3 linked regions of the Sphaerotilus montanus genome follow. The protein of the gene in region 2 interacts with the protein of the main gene of each other region in a pairwise test. Links are inferred from orthologs where the notes say so. Each region holds a gene or a part of one and is shown on either strand. Other genes may lie near its edges.

The links.
Region 1: the proteins of BDD16_RS21845 (region 2) and BDD16_RS06480 interact in binary tests that used the Escherichia coli proteins (3 or more experiments, as listed by UniProt). The link is inferred for Sphaerotilus montanus from one-to-one orthologs.
Region 3: the proteins of BDD16_RS21845 (region 2) and BDD16_RS16920 interact in binary tests that used the Escherichia coli proteins (3 or more experiments, as listed by UniProt). The link is inferred for Sphaerotilus montanus from one-to-one orthologs.

The regions. Positions count from the first base shown.
Region 1 is NZ_JACCFH010000001.1:1,444,774-1,450,864, reverse strand. Bases 1,977-4,911 are described here. They hold BDD16_RS06480 (P-II family nitrogen regulator), read left to right. Parts: upstream 1,977-3,242; coding sequence 3,243-3,581; downstream 3,582-4,911. Other genes in these bases: amt (ammonium transporter), read left to right, coding at 3,613-4,911; BDD16_RS06485 (YifB family Mg chelatase-like AAA ATPase), read right to left, coding at 1,977-2,978. In the rest of the region: BDD16_RS06500 (16S rRNA (uracil(1498)-N(3))-methyltransferase), read right to left, coding at 1-141; rfaE2 (D-glycero-beta-D-manno-heptose 1-phosphate adenylyltransferase), read right to left, coding at 170-670; BDD16_RS06490 (glutathione S-transferase family protein), read left to right, coding at 760-1,455; more of BDD16_RS06485, read right to left, coding at 1,464-1,976; more of amt, read left to right, coding at 4,912-5,415; gshA (glutamate--cysteine ligase), read left to right, coding at 5,543-6,091. UniProt on the Escherichia coli protein: Involved in the regulation of nitrogen metabolism. Regulates the activity of its targets by protein-protein interaction in response to the nitrogen status of the cell.
Region 2 is NZ_JACCFH010000001.1:4,777,770-4,784,132, forward strand. What follows is about bases 2,046-5,252. They hold BDD16_RS21845 ([protein-PII] uridylyltransferase), read left to right. Parts: upstream 2,046-2,418; coding sequence 2,419-5,052; downstream 5,053-5,252. Other genes in these bases: map (type I methionyl aminopeptidase), read left to right, coding at 2,046-2,382; BDD16_RS21850 (DUF2238 domain-containing protein), read right to left, coding at 5,080-5,252. Outside these bases: purL (phosphoribosylformylglycinamidine synthase), read right to left, coding at 1-351; BDD16_RS21835 (NAD(P)/FAD-dependent oxidoreductase), read right to left, coding at 399-1,529; more of map, read left to right, coding at 1,570-2,045; more of BDD16_RS21850, read right to left, coding at 5,253-5,655; BDD16_RS21855 (IS5 family transposase), read left to right, coding at 5,719-6,363.
Region 3 is NZ_JACCFH010000001.1:3,715,374-3,721,295, reverse strand. What follows is about bases 1,290-4,055. They hold BDD16_RS16920 (P-II family nitrogen regulator), read right to left. Parts: upstream 2,959-4,055; coding sequence 2,620-2,958; downstream 1,290-2,619. Other genes in these bases: ettA (energy-dependent translational throttle protein EttA), read right to left, coding at 3,023-4,055; BDD16_RS16925 (diacylglycerol kinase), read left to right, coding at 2,220-2,600; BDD16_RS16930 (RDD family protein), read left to right, coding at 1,626-2,174; BDD16_RS16935 (DUF3106 domain-containing protein), read left to right, coding at 1,290-1,604. In the rest of the region: BDD16_RS16945 (RNA polymerase sigma factor), read left to right, coding at 1-320; BDD16_RS16940 (DUF3619 family protein), read left to right, coding at 326-868; more of BDD16_RS16935, read left to right, coding at 873-1,289; more of ettA, read right to left, coding at 4,056-4,687; BDD16_RS16910 (type IV pilin protein), read left to right, coding at 4,892-5,401; BDD16_RS16905 (pilus assembly FimT family protein), read left to right, coding at 5,404-5,922. UniProt on the Escherichia coli protein: P-II indirectly controls the transcription of the glutamine synthetase gene (glnA). P-II prevents NR-II-catalyzed conversion of NR-I to NR-I-phosphate, the transcriptional activator of GlnA. When P-II is uridylylated to P-II-UMP, these events are reversed.

The sequences.
Region 1 (6,091 bases), 3.3 Mb from region 2 along the record:
CTCGCCGCCCTGGCCATTGAACAGGGTGATCTCCTCGCCCGGCTGCAGGCGCAGCACCTGTACATGGCGGGCCGCACCGGCGGGCAGGGCGAGTTCGGCATCGGCGCTCAGCGGCGCATCCAGATAGAGACGGGCGGGCATGGTGGGTGTGCGGTCGGGGAGGAGGGGCTCAGGCGCGGATGCGGCGGACGAGGGCGGTGGTCGAGTAGCCATCGACGAAGGACAGCGCCTGTGCCCGGCCGCCCCAGCTGCGCACGAGGCGCGTCTCTTCGAGCGCCTCGATGTCGTAGTCACCGCCCTTGACGTAGACGTCGGGCCGGATGGCCTGCAGCAGCGTGCAGGGGGTCGGCTCGTCGAACAGCACGACCAGGCTGATGCTCTCCAGTGCGGCCAGCACGCAGGCGCGGTCGGCTTCGGCGTTGAGCGGACGGTCCGGGCCCTTGCCCAGGCCGCGGGCCGAGGCGTCGCTGTTCAGGCCGAGCACGAGACTGGCGCCGAGCGCACGTGCCTGCGCCAGATAGGTCACATGGCCGCGGTGCAGCAGGTCGAACACGCCGTTGGTGAACACCATCGGCCGCGGCAGCGCCGCCAGCCGCGCGGGCAGGTCCTCGCGCCGGCAGAGCTTGTCGAAAAAGGCGGGGAGCGCGGGCAGGGCAGGGGCGTCGTTCATGGGGCGGGATTGTCGCCGCAGTTACTGCCGGTGGCCGGTGCGGCGACTAGAGTGCCCGAAGTCCGCCCCACACCACCACGGAGACCCCGATGACCGCATCCACCACCGCCCCTGTCCTGCGCCTGCACGGCTTTGCCCTGTCCAACTACTACAACAAGGTCAAGCTGGTCCTGCTGGAGAAGGGCCTGCCGTTCGAGGAGGTGGTGGTGCTGCCGCGGGGCGGCGAGGACGTGCTGGTGAACTCCCCGCTCGGCAAGCTGCCCTATCTGGTGACCGAGCATGGCCCGCTGTGCGAGAGCGCGGTGATCGTCGACTACCTGGAGGCGGCCTATCCTGCCGTGCCGCTGCTGCCGGCCGATCCGTTTGCCGCGGCCAAGGTGCGCGAGCTGTCGCTGTTCATGGACATCCACCTGGAGCTGGTGGCCCGCATGCTCTATGCGCAGGCGTTTTTCGGCGGCAAGGTGTCGGACGGCGTGATCGCCAAGGCGCGGGGGCAGCTGGAGAAGAACATCGCGGCGTTCAAGCGCCTGGCCCGGTTTGCGCCGTACGTGGCGGGTGACACCTTCACGCTGGCCGACTGCACGGCCGTGGCGCACCTGCCGCTGGTGGCGATGTCGACCAAGCTGGTCTGCGGCGAGGATCTGCTGGCGGCGCAGGGCGTGGACTGGAAGGGCTACGTCAAGCTGATCGAACAACGCCCGACCGCGCAGAAGGTGGCCGCCGACCGCAAGGCCGACCAGCAGCGCGCCGCGCAGCTGGCTGCGCTGGGCAACGCGCCGGCCTGACGTCGCGATCACCGCCCGGGCAGGGCGCGGCGCAGCTGGATCGCCTCGGCGATGTGGCCGATCTCGGTGTCGGCCGCGCCGGCCAGATCGGCCACCGTGCGCGCCACGCGCATCACCCGGTGCAGGCTGCGGCCCGACCAGCCCAGGCGGGCGGCGGCGGTGTTCAGGAACTGTGTGGCGGCCGACTGCGCCCGGCAGTGGTCTGCCAGCACGCCAGCGTCCAGCTCGGCATTGCAGACTCCCTGGCGGGCCTGCTGGCGCTGCCGGGCGGCCACGACCCGTTCGGCGATGGCGGCGCTCGGCTCGCCGTCGGGCGCCGAGGACAGCTCTTCCGGCGCGATCGCCAGCACCTCGCCCCGCAGGTCGATCCGGTCCAGCAGCGGCCCCGACAGCCGGCCCTGGTAGCGCGCGATGGCTTCGGGCGTGCAGCGGCAGGCGCGCATGGTCGAGCCGAGCATGCCGCACGGACACGGGTTCATCGCCGCGACGAGCTGGCAGCGTGCCGGGAACTCGGCCTGCTGGGCGGCACGCGAGATGGTGATGCGGCCGTTCTCCAGCGGCTCGCGCAGTGCTTCGAGCGCGGCCCGCGGGAACTCCGGCAGCTCGTCGAGAAAGAGCACGCCGTGGTGGGCCAGCGAGATCTCGCCTGGTCGTGGAGGAGAACCTCCGCCCACGAGTGCCACCGAGGAAGCGGAATGGTGGGGGGACCGCAGCACCCGCTGTGACCAGGTCCCGGGATCGAACCGCCCGGCCAGACTGAGGACCGCAGCCGACTCCAGCGCCTGCGTTTCCTCCAGCGGCGGCAAGAGGCCGATGAGGCGCTGGGCCAGCATGGACTTGCCCGTTCCGGGCGGCCCGACCAACAGCACGCTGTGCTGGCCGGCGGCGGCGATTTCCAGTGCCCGCTTGGCGACGACCTGACCGCGCACGTCACGCAGATCCGGCAGCGGAGCCTGCGGGCGACCGGGTGGCGGCTGCGGTGCGCGCAGCGGCACGCAGTCGTCGCCGGGCTGCAGCGCGTGGACGACGTCCATCAGATGGTCCGCGCAGCGCAGGGGGAGGCCCGGCACGCGCGCAGCCTCCTCGGCGCTGGCGCGGGGCAGCACCAGCGTGCGCCGCGCGCCGCCCCGCTGCAGCGCGAGTGCCATCGCCAGGGCGCCGCGCACGGGGCGCAGATCCCCGGCCAGCGACAGCTCGCCCGCCAGCTCCAGCGTCTCCAGCATCGCCGGGTCGATGTGACCGGCGGCGGCGAGGATGCCCAGCGCGATCGGCAGGTCGAAGCGGCCACCCTCCTTGGGTAGATCGGCCGGTGCCAGGTTCACTGTGATCCGCTTGTTGTGGGGGAATTCGAGCCCGCTGTTTTGCAGCGCAGCGCGCACCCGCTCGCGCGACTCCTTGACTTCGGTGTCGGCCAGCCCGACCAGCGTGAAGCTGGGCAGGCCGTTGGCGAGGTGGACCTCGACCGTCACCGCCGGGGCTTGCAGGCCGAGCAGGGCGCGGCTGTGGACGATCGCGAGTGACATGGTGGTGCGTGGTCCGGGTCGGAACGGTGCGGGGGCGCAGCGGTGCCGTCCATTCTGCGCAGGTCCGCACGGTTCGGAACTCACCCTGATGGGGGAGATGCACCAATGCTGTGCATCGCGGAAACACCAAGCCGGTGCATCGGGGGTGTCGCGCGCGATCTGGTGGCCGTCACGGGATGTTTCAAGTGATGGCATGAAAGATGCAGAAGGTTGGCGGTATCTGTTCCAACACCAGTCAACCAGTCAGAGCAACCAGGAGCTGCCATGAAGATGGTCACTGCCATCATCAAGCCTTTCAAGCTTGATGAGGTTCGAGAAGCCCTCAGCAACATCGGCGTGCAGGGCATCACCGTCACCGAGGTCAAGGGGTTCGGGCGCCAGAAGGGCCACACCGAGCTGTACCGCGGTGCCGAGTACGTCGTCGACTTCCTGCCGAAGGTCAAGGTCGAGGCCGCCGTGGACGACGCGGTCGTGGACCGCGTGATCGAAGCCATCGAAGGCGCTGCACGCACCGGCAAGATCGGTGACGGCAAGATTTTCGTGACGTCGCTGGAGCAGGTGCTGCGCATCCGCACGGGCGAAACCGGCAAGGATGCCCTGTGAGCGCTCGCCACAGGAACGAGGAGAACACCAAATGAAGAAGCTGATCGCGTGGTTCGTCGCGCTGATGACGGTGGTCGGGATGCTGGGCTTCGCGCCCGCAGCACTGGCCGCCGATTTTCCGGACACGAAGGTGATGTTCGAGTCCGGCAAGGCCGAGGTGGCCGCCGATACCGCGGACTCCATGAAGGCCGTGGCCGATTTCCTGGCTGCCAACGCAGATGCCAAGGTGCAGCTGTCCGGCTTCGCCGACAACTCCGGCTCGCTGGAAGTCAACAAGGAACTGGCCAAGCAGCGCGCCCTCGCCGTGCGCGAGGCGCTGAAGGCGGCTGGCGTCGACGAGGCCCGCGTCGTGCTGCAGAAGCCCGAGGACATCACGGCCGGCGAGGGCGATGCGGCCCGCCGTGTCGAGATCACGCTGGCCAAGGTGGCTGCGCCCGCGGCGGCCGCTGAAGCAGCGCCTGCCGCTTCGGATGCCGCCCCCGCTGCTGCGCCGGCTCCGAAGATCGACAAGGGCGACACCGCCTGGATGATGCTGTCGACGCTGCTGGTCATCCTGATGACGGTGCCGGGTCTGGCGCTGTTCTACGGCGGCCTGGTGCGCTCGAAGAACATGCTGTCCGTGCTGATGCAGGTGATGGTCACGTTCTCGCTGATCGTCGTGCTGTGGTTCGTCTACGGCTACAGCCTGGCGTTCACCGAAGGCAATGCGTTCATCGGTGGCTTCGACCGCCTGTTCATGAAGGGCGTCTGGGACAACGTCGCCGGCACCTTCGCGCCGGCTGCCACGTTCAGCAAGGGGGTCTACATCCCCGAGATCGTGTTCGCTGCCTTCCAGGCCACCTTCGCCGGCATCACCTGCTGCCTGATCGTCGGCGCCTTCGCCGAACGCATCAAGTTCTCGGCTGTGCTGATGTTCATGGTGCTGTGGTTCACGTTCAGCTATGCGCCGGTCGCGCACATGGTCTGGTACTGGATGGGTCCGGATGCCTATGCCTCGAAGGAAGTCGCTGACGCGATGACCGCCAAGGCCGGTCTGATCTGGCAGTGGGGTGCGCTGGACTTCGCTGGCGGTACCGTGGTGCACATCAACGCGGCCGTGGCCGGTCTGGTCGGCTCCTACATGGTTGGCAAGCGCGTCGGCTACGGCCGCGAAGCGTTCACGCCGCACTCGCTGACGCTGACCATGGTCGGTGCCTCGCTGCTGTGGGTGGGCTGGTTCGGCTTCAACGCCGGCTCCGCCCTGGAAGCCAACAACTTCGCCGCACTGGCGTTCATCAACACCTTCATCGCCACCGCCGCTGCCGTTCTGGCCTGGTCGATGGGTGAGGCGCTGATGAAGGGCAAGGCCTCGATGCTGGGTGCTGCTTCGGGTGCCGTGGCGGGCCTGGTGGCGGTCACGCCGGCTGCTGGCAACGTCGGCATCCTGGGTGCGCTGATCATCGGCCTCATCGCCGGCTTCGTCTGCCTGTGGGGCGTGCATGGCCTCAAGCGCATGCTGGGTGCCGACGACTCGCTGGACGTGTTCGGCGTGCACGGTGTCGGTGGCATCCTGGGTGCCCTGCTGACCGGCGTGTTCAACTCGCCGAACCTGGGTGGCCCGAGCGCCGTGGCCGACTGGGTGACCGTGGGCATGATCGCCCCGGACGCCTACTCGATCGCGGGTCAGGTCTGGATCCAGGCCAAGGCCGTGATGCTGACCGTCGTGTGGTCGGCCGTGGTCTCGGTGATCGCCTACAAGATCGTGGATCTGGTGATCGGCCTGCGCGTGCCGGAAGACGACGAACGCGAAGGTCTGGACATCACCTCGCACGGCGAAACCGCTTACGCCAAGTGATCGTTTCCTGCTGATTGCCCTTCAAGGGGCCGCCTTCGGGCGGCCCCTTTTGTTTTGTCGCTGTACCCGCATCTGAAGACCTTCCTAGAATGGCCCTCATTCCCCTTCACCGCGCAGGTCGCCCACCATGGTTCCCCATCTCGTCACCGCACTGACCGGCCCGATCAACGAGCTCGAAGCCCGCATCCTCGACTCCATGCCGGCCATCGAGCGCTGGTTCCGCCTGGAGTGGATGGAGCACACGCCTCCCTTCTACACCTCGGTCGACGTGCGCAATGCCGGCTTCAAGCTCGCGCCGGTCGATACCAACCTGTTCCCCGGTGGCTGGAACAACCTGACACCCGAGATGCTGCCGCTGGCCGTGCAGGCGGCGATGGCCGCGATCGAGAAGATCTGTCCCGAGGCCAAGAACCTGCTGCTGATCCCCGAGAAGCACACCCGCAACACCTTCTACATGACGAATGTGGCGCGGCTGGTGCAGATCTTCACGCAGGCGGGGCTGAACGTGCGCCTGGGCTCGCTCGACCCGGAAGTGAAGGCGCCGACCACGTTCGAGCTGCCCGGCGGCGAGTCGCTCACGATGGAGCCGCTGCTGCGCACCCAGCGCCGCCTGGGGCTGAAGAACTTCGACCCCTGCACCATCCTGCTCAACAACGACCTGTCGGCGGGCATTCCG
Region 2 (6,363 bases):
CCGGTACTCGGTGACCCGCTCGACGCGGTGCAGCGTGGCGCCGCAGTTGTGGGCGATGTCGGTGGCCTTCGAGGCCCACGGCGACAGCGTGCCCAGCCGCGGCATCACGACGATCAGCTCACCTTCCGGCCGGGCGGTGTAGGCGTCGCCGTAGGTCAGCAGCGCCGAGAGCTGGTCGAGGTCCGCGCGCTCCAGCGCCGCGTCGCTCCAGACCCAGTGCACATGGCGCGCCGTGACATCGACGATGCGGGCGCTGACGGCCTGCAGCCGGGGCAGCAGCGCCTGGGCGCGGAAGGCGGAAAGGGCGTTGCCGCCCTCGAAATGCTGGAGGTGCTTGGAGGATGAAGACACGCGGTGAGTCCCGAAGGGCTGGAAAGCGTGCGATTTTAGGCGAGGCCTCAGGACAGCGCCCGCACCACCTCGTCCGCGATGGCCAGACACGAGGTCAGGCCCGGCGATTCGATGCCCAGCAGCTGCACCAGCCCCGGCACGCCGTGCACCGCCGGCCCGTCGATGCGGAAGTCCGCCGCGGCCGCGTCCGGCCCGCCCAGCTTGGGCCGCACGCCCGAATAGCTGGGCTGCAGCGCGCCGTCCGGCAGGCCTGGCCAGTAGCGGCGGATCGCCTCGGCCATGCCCTGCACGCGCTCGGGCGCCACGGCGTAGTCGATCTGCGCCGCGTCGGTGATGTCGAGCCACTCCACGTCCGGGCCGAAGCGCATCTGGCCGCCCAGGTCGAGCGTCACGTGCACGCCCAGCCCCGCGGCTTCCGGAATCGGATAGACCAGCCGCGAGAACGCCGGCCGGCCGCTGCAGGCGAAGTAATTGCCCTTGCAGAAATAGGGTGTGGGCTGCTGCGCCACCGCTTCGGGGGTCGCCGGCCAGCCGCGCAGGCTGCGCGCGATCGCCGGGGCGCTCAGGCCCGCGGCATTGACCACCTCGCGGGCGAGGATCTGCATCGGCTGCGCGCCACCGACATCGAGCACGAGGCCCTCCGCCGTGACCGCGCCGCCTGTCACCGGCGAACACAGCGCCAGCGACGCACCCGCCGCCTCCGCATCACCCAGCAGCGCCAGCATCAGGCCGTGGCTGTCGACGATGCCGGTCGAGGGCGACCACAGCGCCGCCACGCAGGCCAGCGCCGGCTCCATCGCGCGGGCCTCGTCGGCGGTGAGGCGCTGCAGGTCGTGGACGCCGTTGGCGCGGGCCTGGGCGTGGAGCGCGTCGAGCTTGTCCAGCTGCGCCGCGCTGGTGGCGACGATGAGCTTGCCGCAGCGCCGGTGGGCGATGCCGCGCTCGGCGCAGTAGGCATACAGCTGTTCCCGGCCCTGCACGCAGAGCTGCGCCTTGCGCGAGCCGGTCGGGTAGTAGAGGCCGGCGTGGACCACCTCGCTGTTGCGTGCGCTGGTGACGGTGCCGAAGGCGTCGGCCGCTTCGAGGATGACCACGTCGCGGCCGGTCTGCGCCAGGGCCCGGGCGGCGGCCAGCCCGACCACGCCGGCGCCGATGACGAGGGTGTCGATCTTGTCCATGCGCAAGCTTAGCCCACCCCCGGTGCGATAATCCTGCCCCATGTCGATCACGATCAAAACCGCCGCGGACATCGCCGCCATGCGCGTCGCCTGCCGACTCGCCTCCGAAGTCCTGGACATCCTCACGCCGCACGTCAAGGCGGGTGTGACCACCAACGAACTGGACCGCATCGCCCACGACCACATCGTGAACGTGCAGCAAGCGATCCCTGCGCCGCTGAACTACCAGCCGCCCGGCTACACGCCCTACCCGAAGTCGATCTGCACCTCGGTCAACCACGTGATCTGCCACGGCATCCCGAGCGACAAGGCGCTGAAGAACGGCGACATCGTCAACCTCGACATCACCGTCATCAAGGACGGCTGGCACGGCGACACCAGCCGCATGTTCATCGTCGGCGAAGGCTCGATCGCGGCGAAGCGGCTGTGCCACCTGACCTACGAGGCGATGTGGCACGGCATCCTGAAGGTCAAGCCGGGCGCGCGCCTGGGCGACATCGGCCACGCCATCCAGACCTTCATCGAGAAGCAGGGCCTGTCGGTGGTGCGCGAGTTCTGCGGCCACGGCATCGGCCAGAAGTTCCACGAGGAGCCGCAGATCCTGCACTACGGCCGCCCCGGCACGCTGGACGTGCTGGTGCCCGGCATGGTGTTCACCATCGAGCCGATGGTGAATGCCGGCCGCCGCGAGCTGAAGGAAGCCGGCGACGGCTGGACCATCGTCACCAAGGACCGCTCGCTGTCGGCGCAGTGGGAACACACGCTCGTCGTCACCGAGACCGGCTTCGAGGTCATGACCCTGTCGGCGGGCAGCCCGCCGCTGCCCGCGTTCGTCACGACCACGTCCTGCTGAACCCCTGCCCGCCCCGCTCTGCCGAGAACGATGCCGATGTCTGACACCACCGGCGCCGACGCCGACCGCCGCCACGCCCAGCCCGACCTGCCACTGCCTGAACTGCGCCGACTGCTGCGCGAAGGCAAGCAGGCCCTGATCACGCAGTTCCGTGCAGGCAAGGCCACCGTCCCGAACGCGGACCGGCTGGTGCGGCAGCTCACCCAGCATGTCGATGGTGTGCTGGGCCATCTGTGGCACCAGTCGGACCTGCCACGGGGTGCTGCGCTGCTGGCGGTCGGCGGCTACGGCCGGGGCGAGCTGTTTCCGTATTCGGACGTCGATGTCCTGCTGCTGCTGCCCGAGGAGCTGGCAGAGCCCTGCGCGCAGGGCACGGACGACCCGCGCCGCGCCGGCATCGAGGCCTTCATCACCGCCTGCTGGGACATCGGCCTGGAAATCGGCTCCAGCGTGCGCACGGTCGAGGAGTGCGTGTCCGAGGCGCAGGCCGACGTGACCGTCCAGACAGCGCTGCTGGAAGCCCGCTTTCTCTGTGGCGCACGGCGCCTGTTCGACCAGTTCCGGCGCTGGACCCACGACGTGCTCGACCCGGCGGCCTTCCTGCGCGCCAAGTCGCTGGAGATGCAGCAGCGCCACGTCAAGTACGAGAACACGCCCTTCTCGCTGGAGCCGAACTGCAAGGAAAGCCCTGGCGGCCTGCGCGACCTGCAGGTGGTGCGCTGGATCGCGTTGGGTGCTGACCTGGGCCGCTCGTGGCGCGAGCTGGCGACCAAGGGGCTGATCACCCGCTTCGAGGCCACCCAGCTGCAGCGCAACGAGGGCCTGCTCAAGCTGATCCGCGCCCGGCTGCACACCATCGCCGGCCGGCGCGAGGACCGCCTCGTGTTCGACCTGCAGACCGCCGTGGCCGAGAGCTTCGGCTACGTCTCGACGCCCGAGCGCCGCGCCAGCGAAGCGCTGATGCGCCGCTACTACTGGGCGGCCAAGGCCGTGGTGCAGCTCAACCAGATCCTGATGCTGGGCATCGAGGAGCGGGTGTCCGGTCTCGGGGATGCACCGATGCGGCCGATCGATGCGCGCTTCTTCGACCGCGGCGGCATGCTCGAAGTGGCCAGCGACGACCTCTACCAGCGCGACCCGCACGCCATCCTGCAGACCTTCCTCGTCTACCAGCAGACGGTCGGCATCAAGGGCCTGTCGGCCCGCACGCTGCGCGCGCTCTACAACGCCCGCGAGCTGATGGACGGCGATTTCCGCAAGGACCCGGAGAACCGCCGCACCTTCATGGAGATCATGCGCGAGTCGCAGGGCCACACGCACGCCTTCCGGCTGATGAACGACACCTCCGTGCTCGGGCGCTACCTGTGGGTGTTCCGGCGCATCGTCGGGCAGATGCAGCACGACCTGTTCCACGTCTACACCGTCGACCAGCACATCATGATGGTGCTGCGCAACGTGCGGCGCTTCTTCATCGTCGAGCACACGCACGAGTACCCCTTCTGCTCGCAGCTCGCCGCGCACTGGGACAAGCCGTGGCTGCTGTACGTCGCCGCGCTGTTCCACGATGTCGCCAAGGGCCGCGGCGGGGACCACTCGGACCTGGGCGCGGTCGAGGTGCGGCGCTTCTGCCGCGACCACGGCATCGACAAGGAAGACACGCGGCTGATCGAGTTCATCGTCAAGGAACACCTGACGATGTCCCGTGTGGCGCAGAAGGAGGACCTGTCGGACCCCGACGTGATCGACGCCTTCGCCGCCACCGTGAAGGACCCGCGCCGCCTGACCGCGCTCTACCTGCTGACGGTGGCCGACATCCGCGGCACCAGCCCGAAGGTGTGGAACGCCTGGAAGGGCAAGCTGCTGGAAGACCTGTACCGCGCGACGCTGCGGGCGCTGGGCGGGGCCAAGCCGCAGCTGGACGCCGAGATCGAGATGCGCAAGCAGGAGGCGCGGCAGATGCTGGCCCTGCACTCGATGCTGCCTGGCGCGGAAGAAACGCTCTGGAAGACGCTGGACCTGAACTACTTCGCCCGCCACGACAGCGGCGAGATCGCCTGGCACGCCCGCGCGCTCAACCGCAAGGTCGATGTCACCCGGCCGCTGGTCAGCGCCCGGCTGTCGCCGCTCGGCGAGGGGCTGCAGGTGCTGGTCTATTCACCGGACCGGCCGGACCTGTTCGCGCGCATCTGCGGCTACTTCGATTCGGCGCAGTTCAGCATCCTGGACGCGCGGGTGCACACCACGCGCGCCGGCTATGCGCTGGACACGTTCCAGGTGATCACGCCGTTCTTCGACCAGGCCTACCGCGACCTGATCGCGCTGGTGGAGAACCAGTTGGGGCTGGCGCTGCAAGCCGATGGCGCGTTGCCGCAACCGAGCCGGGGCCGGCTGTCACGGCGGGTCAAGTCGTTCCCGGTGACGCCGCGGGTGCAGTTGCGGCCGGACGAGCGGGCGCAGCGCTGGGTGCTGTCGGTGTCGGCGAGTGACCGCTCGGGGCTGCTCTACAGCGTCGCCCGCGTGCTGGCCAAACACGACATCAACCTGCAGCTCGCCAAGATCAGCACGCTGGGCGAGCGGGTCGAGGACACGTTTCTGGTCGATGGGGCGGCGTTGCAGCACAACCGCAGCCAGATCGAGTTCGAGACGGAGCTGTTGGATGCGCTGAGCTGAGGCTGGGCGATCCCCGGGTGCCGCGCTCTAGTCGCGGTCGAGGTCTTCGATCTGGCGGTCCTGGGCGCGGGTCAGCGTCACCAGGGCGACCACCGCGCCGATGAGCGCAAACAGCATGTCGGACTGCGTGTCCCAGGGATCGCCCTGGGTGCCGAGGAATTCGTCGGCGCCCTGCCCGAGCGCGACGGCGGCGCCCCACTCGATGAGTTCATACGAGGCGCTGATGGCGAGGACCACGCAGCCGGCCAGGAACGCGAGCATCTTGCCGGGGCGCAGGTGCCCGCCGCGGAGCAGGATCTCCCGGGCGGCCAGTGCGGGGACGAAGCCCTGGGCGAAGTGGCCGATCTTGTCGTAGGGGTTGCGGTGCAGCCCGAGCGCCTCGGCCATCTGGAAACCCAGCGGCACCCGGGCATACGTGTAGGCGCCGCCGACCATCAGGATGACGGCGTGCAGGAAGGCGCAGGCGTAGAGCAGGTTCGTCAGCGGGAAGCGCGCGTAGGTGGCGACGAGCAGCGGGGCGATGACGAAGATCGGGAAGACCTCCATGAGCCACGTGGCGCGGTCGTACGGGTGCCAGCCGGACCAGGCCAGGAGGCCGAGCAGGGCACTTCTAGAAACCGACCCTGACCGCCACCTGAGCCGCGCGCTGCGGCAAGATGCCGCCCCATGATCACACCCCGCACCAAGCCATCGAGCTTCTTTCCTGAGGAGGCCGCGGACGACCTGTTCGTGGTGCAGCAGCGCAAGGCCAAGCTGGAGGGCTACGTACAGACGCTGGCGGCGATGGACGAACTGATCGACTTCGCAGCGATGGCCGCGGCGGTGGACAAGGCTTGCCCGCGTGCAGACCGCAGCAAGGGCGGACGCCCGCCGTACCCGACCGAGGCGCTGGTGCGCATGGTGTTCCTGCAAGGGCTGTACAACCTGTCGGACGAGCAGTGCGAGCACCAGGTGCTCGACAGGATGAGCTTCCAGCGGTTCTGCCGGCTGGACGGCGCGCTGAACATTCCGGACGCACGCACGCTGTGGAACTTCCGGCAGCGGCTGGCCGAAGGCGGGCTGGGAGGCCGGGCGATTTTCGAGGCGTTGAGCCAGCAGTTGCAGCGGCACGGCTTCATCCCGAGGGGCGGGCAGATCGTGGACGCCAGCATCGTGCAGGCGCCGATCACGCAGGCCAACGCCCGGGAGCGCGAGGCGCTGAACAAGGGGGAGGCGCCCGAGGGCTGGAGCAAGAAGCGCCTGGCGCACACCGACCGGGACGCGCGCTGGACGCAAAAGCACGGCAAGTCGTACTACGGCTACAAGCTGCAC
Region 3 (5,922 bases), 1.1 Mb from region 2 along the record:
ACTTCTCCGATTTCGAGGGCGCCGATGGCGATGCAGATTTCGATCTGCTGGAACACCTGGCCACCGAAACCACCGCGGGCGATACCGAAAGTGCCGACAGTGCGTTTGCACGGGTACAGACCTTGCAGCACATCGAAGAAGCGGTCTCGACGCTGCCAACTCGTCAACGTGAAGCCTTCCTTATGCGTTACTGGGAGGAAATGGATGTTGCCGAGACAGCCGCGGCCATGGGCTGCTCGGAAGGTAGTGTCAAGACGCACTGTTCGCGCGCAGTGCATGCATTGGCCAAAGCGCTCAAAGCCAAGGGAATTTCACTGTGAACACCGTGTCGACTGCACGAACCAGACTGCCCGCAGAAGCAGACGCCCTGGAGGCACGCTTCGCGTTGCGACTGACCGCCCGCCTCGAAGCCGACGCCCAGTCGCTGCCGCATGACATCAGCGAGCGATTGCGTGTGGCACGCATGCAGGCACTCGCGCAGGCCCGCCATCAGGCGATGGCGAGCAAACGCCCGCAGACCGAGGCGGCGTCGGACATCTCGGTCGTTGGCGTCGATGTGCGCACCGGCACGGTCGCGCTCGGACGCATGGGTGGCCCGGGCGAATCGGTCTGGTGGAGCCGACTGGGATGGCTGGTGCCGACCCTGGTGCTCGCACTGGGGCTGAGCGGCCTCGGCGAATGGGAGTCCCGGGAGCAGATCGCGCGCGCAGCCCAGATCGACACGGAGCTTCTCGGCGACGACCTGCCTCCGGCGGCCTACCTCGACGAAGGATTCGGCGAATTCCTGCGGCGCCCGCCCGAAGTGCTGGTGCCGGTCGTGGCGCCGGCGGAAGCGCCCTCCGACCTGCTCGCCTCTGCAGGAAGCTGAGACCATGGCATTTCAAACGGTGCTGGTCACGCTGACACTGGCGCTCTCGATGCAGGTCGCTGCGCAAGGCCGGCCTGCTGGTCCGTCGGGTCCGGCATGGACGGAACTCAGCGCCAGCGAACGTCAGGCGCTCCAGCCACTGCAGCGCCAGTGGAACGGGATCGACAACCAGCGCAAGCAGAAGTGGCGTGACGTCGCCAGCCGCTACGCCGGTCTCCCGGCGGTGCAGCAGGAGCGCCTGCACGAACGCATGGTCGAATGGGCCACCATGAGTCCGACCCAGCGCAATGCAGCGCGCATCAATTTCGAAGAGTTGCGGAAGGTGCCCGCCACGGAGCGCCAGACCCGCTGGGAGGCGTACCAGAGCCTGCCGGCCGAGGAGCGTCAGGCACTGCTCGCCCAGGCCGGCAACCGGCCGCTCGCGGCATCAGCGGCACAGACCCCCGCGGCAGCACGCAAGACCCTGTCTGCTGCCAGCGTACAGCCCAAATCGAACATCGTGGCCACGCCCCAGCAGACGGCGAAACCGCAGTCGGTCGCACCAGGCACGGTGCAGGCCGGCGTCGGTGCCAGCACCCGTCCGATCAGCAAGCCGCCCACCCCTCCGCGCCACCAGCAGAGCGGCATGCCGAAGATTGCCGGCACACCGGAGTTCGTCCAGGACGAGACGCTGCTGCCCCAGCGTGGCCCGCAAGGAGCCGGCGCAATGCCCGCCGTGCCGCCCGCCCCCCATTGATTCCCGCAAGATCATTCCCTGATGGCTCCCCGGACTGCCCTGCCCTACACCCCTGAAGATGCCGATCCGGCCACCCTGCCCACGCCGGGATTGCGGCGGCGGTTCGCAGCCATGCTCTATGAAGGCGTGGTCCTGTTCGGTGTGCTGATGGTGTCCGGCCTGCTGTTCTCGACCCTCACCGACCAGCGTCACGCACTACAGGGACGGCTGGAGCTGCAAGGGTTCCTGTTCGCGGTGCTGGGGCTGTATTTCGCATGGTTCTGGGTCCATGGTGGCCAGACAGTCGCGATGAAAACCTGGCACGTCCGGGTGGTCCGACTGGACGGACGCCCGCTGGGGTGGCGCGGTGCACTGGCCCGGTATGCGCTGAGCTGGATGTGGTTTCTTCCGGCACTGGGGGTGGCTGGGGCGCTGAACCTCCACAGTTCTGGCGAATACGCACTGGCATTGCTGGCGGGCATGGCGGCCTATGCCATCCTGACGCGCCTGCTGCCAGACCGCCAGTTCCTGCATGACCGCCTCTGCGAGACACGACTCGTCACCTGGCGTCCGGCACCGCGGCGCCGCTGAACGGCGCGCGCACGCCAGGAGAGCGCTGGCACAATCCGCGCCACCATGTCCAATCCCCACAAAGGCCGCACCGGCCTAGACCGCATCCGCCACGCCGCGGGCTATTCGCTCGACGGCCTCTGCAGCGCCTACCGCGGCGAAAGCGCCTTTCGCCAGGAAACCTGGCTCGCCGTCATCCTGCTTCCGCTGGCCTTCTGGCTGGGCAGGAACTGGGTAGAGACCGCCCTGCTCGCCGGCAGCGTGGTGATGGTGCTCGTCGTCGAGTTGCTCAACTCGGCCGTGGAAGCCACGGTCGACCGCATCTCGTTCGAACTGCATGAACTCGCCAAGCGGGCCAAGGACTTTGGCAGCGCGGCCGTCTTCCTCAGTCTGGCGCTGACCGGTGCCCTCTGGGCTGCAGCCCTGTGGCACCGGTTCATGGCCTGAATCAAAGACTCAGGGACGCTCAGACCGCTGCTTCGTCGGTCTCGCCGGTGCGGATGCGGATGACCTGCTCCACCGGGGTCACGAAGATCTTGCCGTCGCCGATCTTGCCCGTCTTGGCCGCCTTGACGATGGCCTCCAGGCAGCGATCGACGTCCACCGTCTTCACGACCACCTCGATCTTCACCTTCGGCAGGAAGTCGACCACGTACTCGGCGCCACGGTAGAGCTCCGTGTGGCCCTTCTGGCGACCGAACCCCTTGACCTCGGTGACGGTCAGGCCGGTGACGCCCACTTCGGCCAGGGCCTCGCGGACCTCTTCGAGCTTGAAGGGCTTGATGATGGCGGTGATCTGTTTCATGCGCGGGCTCCGGAAGCGTTGCAGGTCAAGGTTCGAATCAATTTAACACCAGTTCGCAGCCGCTTCACTTGAGGGCCTTGTAGCGGAAGCGCTTCGGACGCGCACCCTCTTCGCCCAGGCGACGCTTCTTGTCGGCCTCGTATTCCTGGTAGTTGCCGTCGAAGAAGACCCACTGCGAGTCGCCTTCGGCCGCCAGGATGTGCGTGCAGATGCGGTCCAGGAACCAGCGGTCGTGGGAGATCACCATGGCCGAGCCGGCAAACTCCAGCAGCGCCTCTTCCAGCGCGCGCAGGGTTTCGACGTCCAGGTCGTTCGACGGTTCGTCCAGCATCAGCACGTTGCCGCCCTGTGCCAGCGTCTTGGCCAGGTGCAGACGGCCCCGTTCACCGCCCGACAGGCTGCCGACGAGCTTCTGCTGGTCGTTGCCCTTGAAGTTGAAGCGGCCGATGTAGGCGCGGCTGGGCATGACGAACTTGCCGACCACGATGTTGTCCAGACCGCCGGAGACGTCCTGCCACACCGTCTTGGTGTCGTCCAGGCTCTGGCGGCTCTGGTCCACGAAGGCCAGGCGCGCCGTCTTGCCGATCTTGACGTCGCCGGTGTCCGGCTTCTCGACACCCTGGATCAGGCGGAACAGCGTCGACTTGCCGGCGCCGTTCGGGCCGATGATGCCGACGATGGCGCCCGCTGGCACCTTGAAGCTCAGGTTGTCGATCAGCACACGATCGCCGAAGCTCTTGGTGACGCCGTCGAACTCGATCACTTCATTGCCCAGGCGCTCGGCCACCGGGATGAAGATCTCGTTGGTCTCGTTGCGCTTCTGGTAATCGACGTCGCTCAGTTCCTCGAAGCGGGCCAGACGCGCCTTGCTCTTGGCCTGACGGCCCTTGGCGTTCTTGCGCACCCATTCCAGTTCGATCTTCATCGCGCGGGCACGGGCGTCTTCGGTCTTCTGCTCCTGCTCCAGGCGCTTGCCCTTGCCTTCCAGCCAGTCGGAGTAGTTGCCCTTGTACGGGAAGCCCTGGCCACGGTCGAGTTCCAGGATCCACTCGGCGGCGTTGTCGAGGAAATAGCGATCGTGGGTGATGGCCACCACCGTGCCGGTGAAGCGCTGCAGGAAATGCTCCAGCCACTCGACCGACTCGGCGTCCAGGTGGTTGGTGGGCTCGTCCAGCAGCAGCATGTCGGGCTTGGACAGCAGCAGCCGGCACAGTGCCACGCGGCGCTTTTCACCACCGGACAGGTTGCCGATCACGGCATCCCACGGCGACAGACGCAGCGCGTCAGCGGCGATTTCCAGCTGCAGGTCGGTGTTCTCGCTGCCAGCCGCGGCGATGATCGACTCCAGCTCGGCCTGCTCGGCCGCCAGCGCGTCGAAGTCGGCGTTCTCGTCGGCATAGGCCGCGTAGACCTCGTCGAGGCGCTTCTTGGCGGCGATCACGCCGCCGATGCCTTCCTCGACGGCTTCACGCACGGTCTGGTCCGGGTTGAGCTGCGGCTCCTGCGGCAGATATCCGATCTTCAGACCGGGCATCGGGGTGGCTTCGCCCTCGATGTCCTTGTCGATGCCGGCCATGATCTTCAGCAGCGTCGACTTGCCCGAGCCGTTGAGGCCGAGCACGCCGATCTTGGCACCGGGGAAGAAGGACAGCGAGACGCCCTTGAGGATCTGCCGCTTCGGCGGCACGATCTTGCCGACGCGGTTCATCGTGAAAACGTACTGGGCCATGGAGTCTTGGTAGGTTGTCTGTTGCCAATCTTCTATTGTCGCCGCAAGCGTGCAGCCGTGGTGGGGCGACACCGCGGCAATCCAGCCGACGAACGGCCCGCTGGAGGCGACCAACGGCAGCCAGCCCGCGTGACGCAGGGGCACGGGGCGCCTAGCATCCAGCCACTCTTTCATTTTTGCGCGATTACTCGGTCGCCTGCCGACATGGCCCTGCCCGCCTTCGCTTCCTTTCCTGCCACTGACCTTGCCCGCGCTCCTGCCACCGGTCGGCACACGCCGCGTGCGCGCGGCTTCACGCTCCTCGAAGTGATGGTGGTCGTAGCCATCATCGGCATCCTGGCGTCCATCGCCTTGCCGGCGTACACCGACTACCTGCGCCGCGGCGAGCTGCCGGAAGCCTTCAGCACCCTGTCAAGCCAGCGTGTGGCCATGGAGCAGTACTACCAGGACAACCGCCAGTACGGCACCAAGACCTGCGCCGAAGGCAAGATCAAGTTCTCTGGCGTGCCAGACAACGGGGCCAAGTTCAGCTACGCCTGCCAGCTCAGCGGCACCAACGGCAACCAGGCCTACACCCTCACCGCCACCGGCACCAGCCCGCACACCAAAGGCCACGACTACACGCTCAACGAGGCGGGCGAACAAGGCACCATCCAGTTCAAGGGCAACGCGGTCAGCAAGGCCTGCTGGCTCAAGCGCGGCTCGGAGTGCTGAACATGGCAATGCCGGTGGCGTTCCCACGCAGCACGGGTGGCTTCACGCTGATCGAGTTGATGGTGACGGTGGCCGTGCTGGCCGCGCTCCTGCTGGCGGTCACGCCGGTGGTGCGCGACTGGATGCTGGACATCGAGATCCGCAATGCCGCCGAATCGATCAGCAGCGGCCTGAACCGCGCCCGGGCCCTGGCGGTACAGCGCAACGAACCGGTCATGTTCTCGCTGGTGTCCAACGAGGCACAGCCGGGCACGCTGGACAACTCCTGTGCGCTGTCGGCCACCTCGGCATCGTGGGTCGTGAGTCTGGACAGTCCGGCGGGCCAGTGTGGCCAGCCGCTGGGCGCCACGACCGGCACCCGGCTGGTGGAGCGCCACGCCCGCGGCGACGGCTCGGCGGGTGTCCAGGTGGAAGTGCGCGATGCCAGCTGCCAGAGTGCCACCGGCCGTGCCCAGGTCGTGTTCAACGGCTTCGGCCGTGCGCAGACCGACCCCGCCCCGATCCGCTGCATCGTGATCACC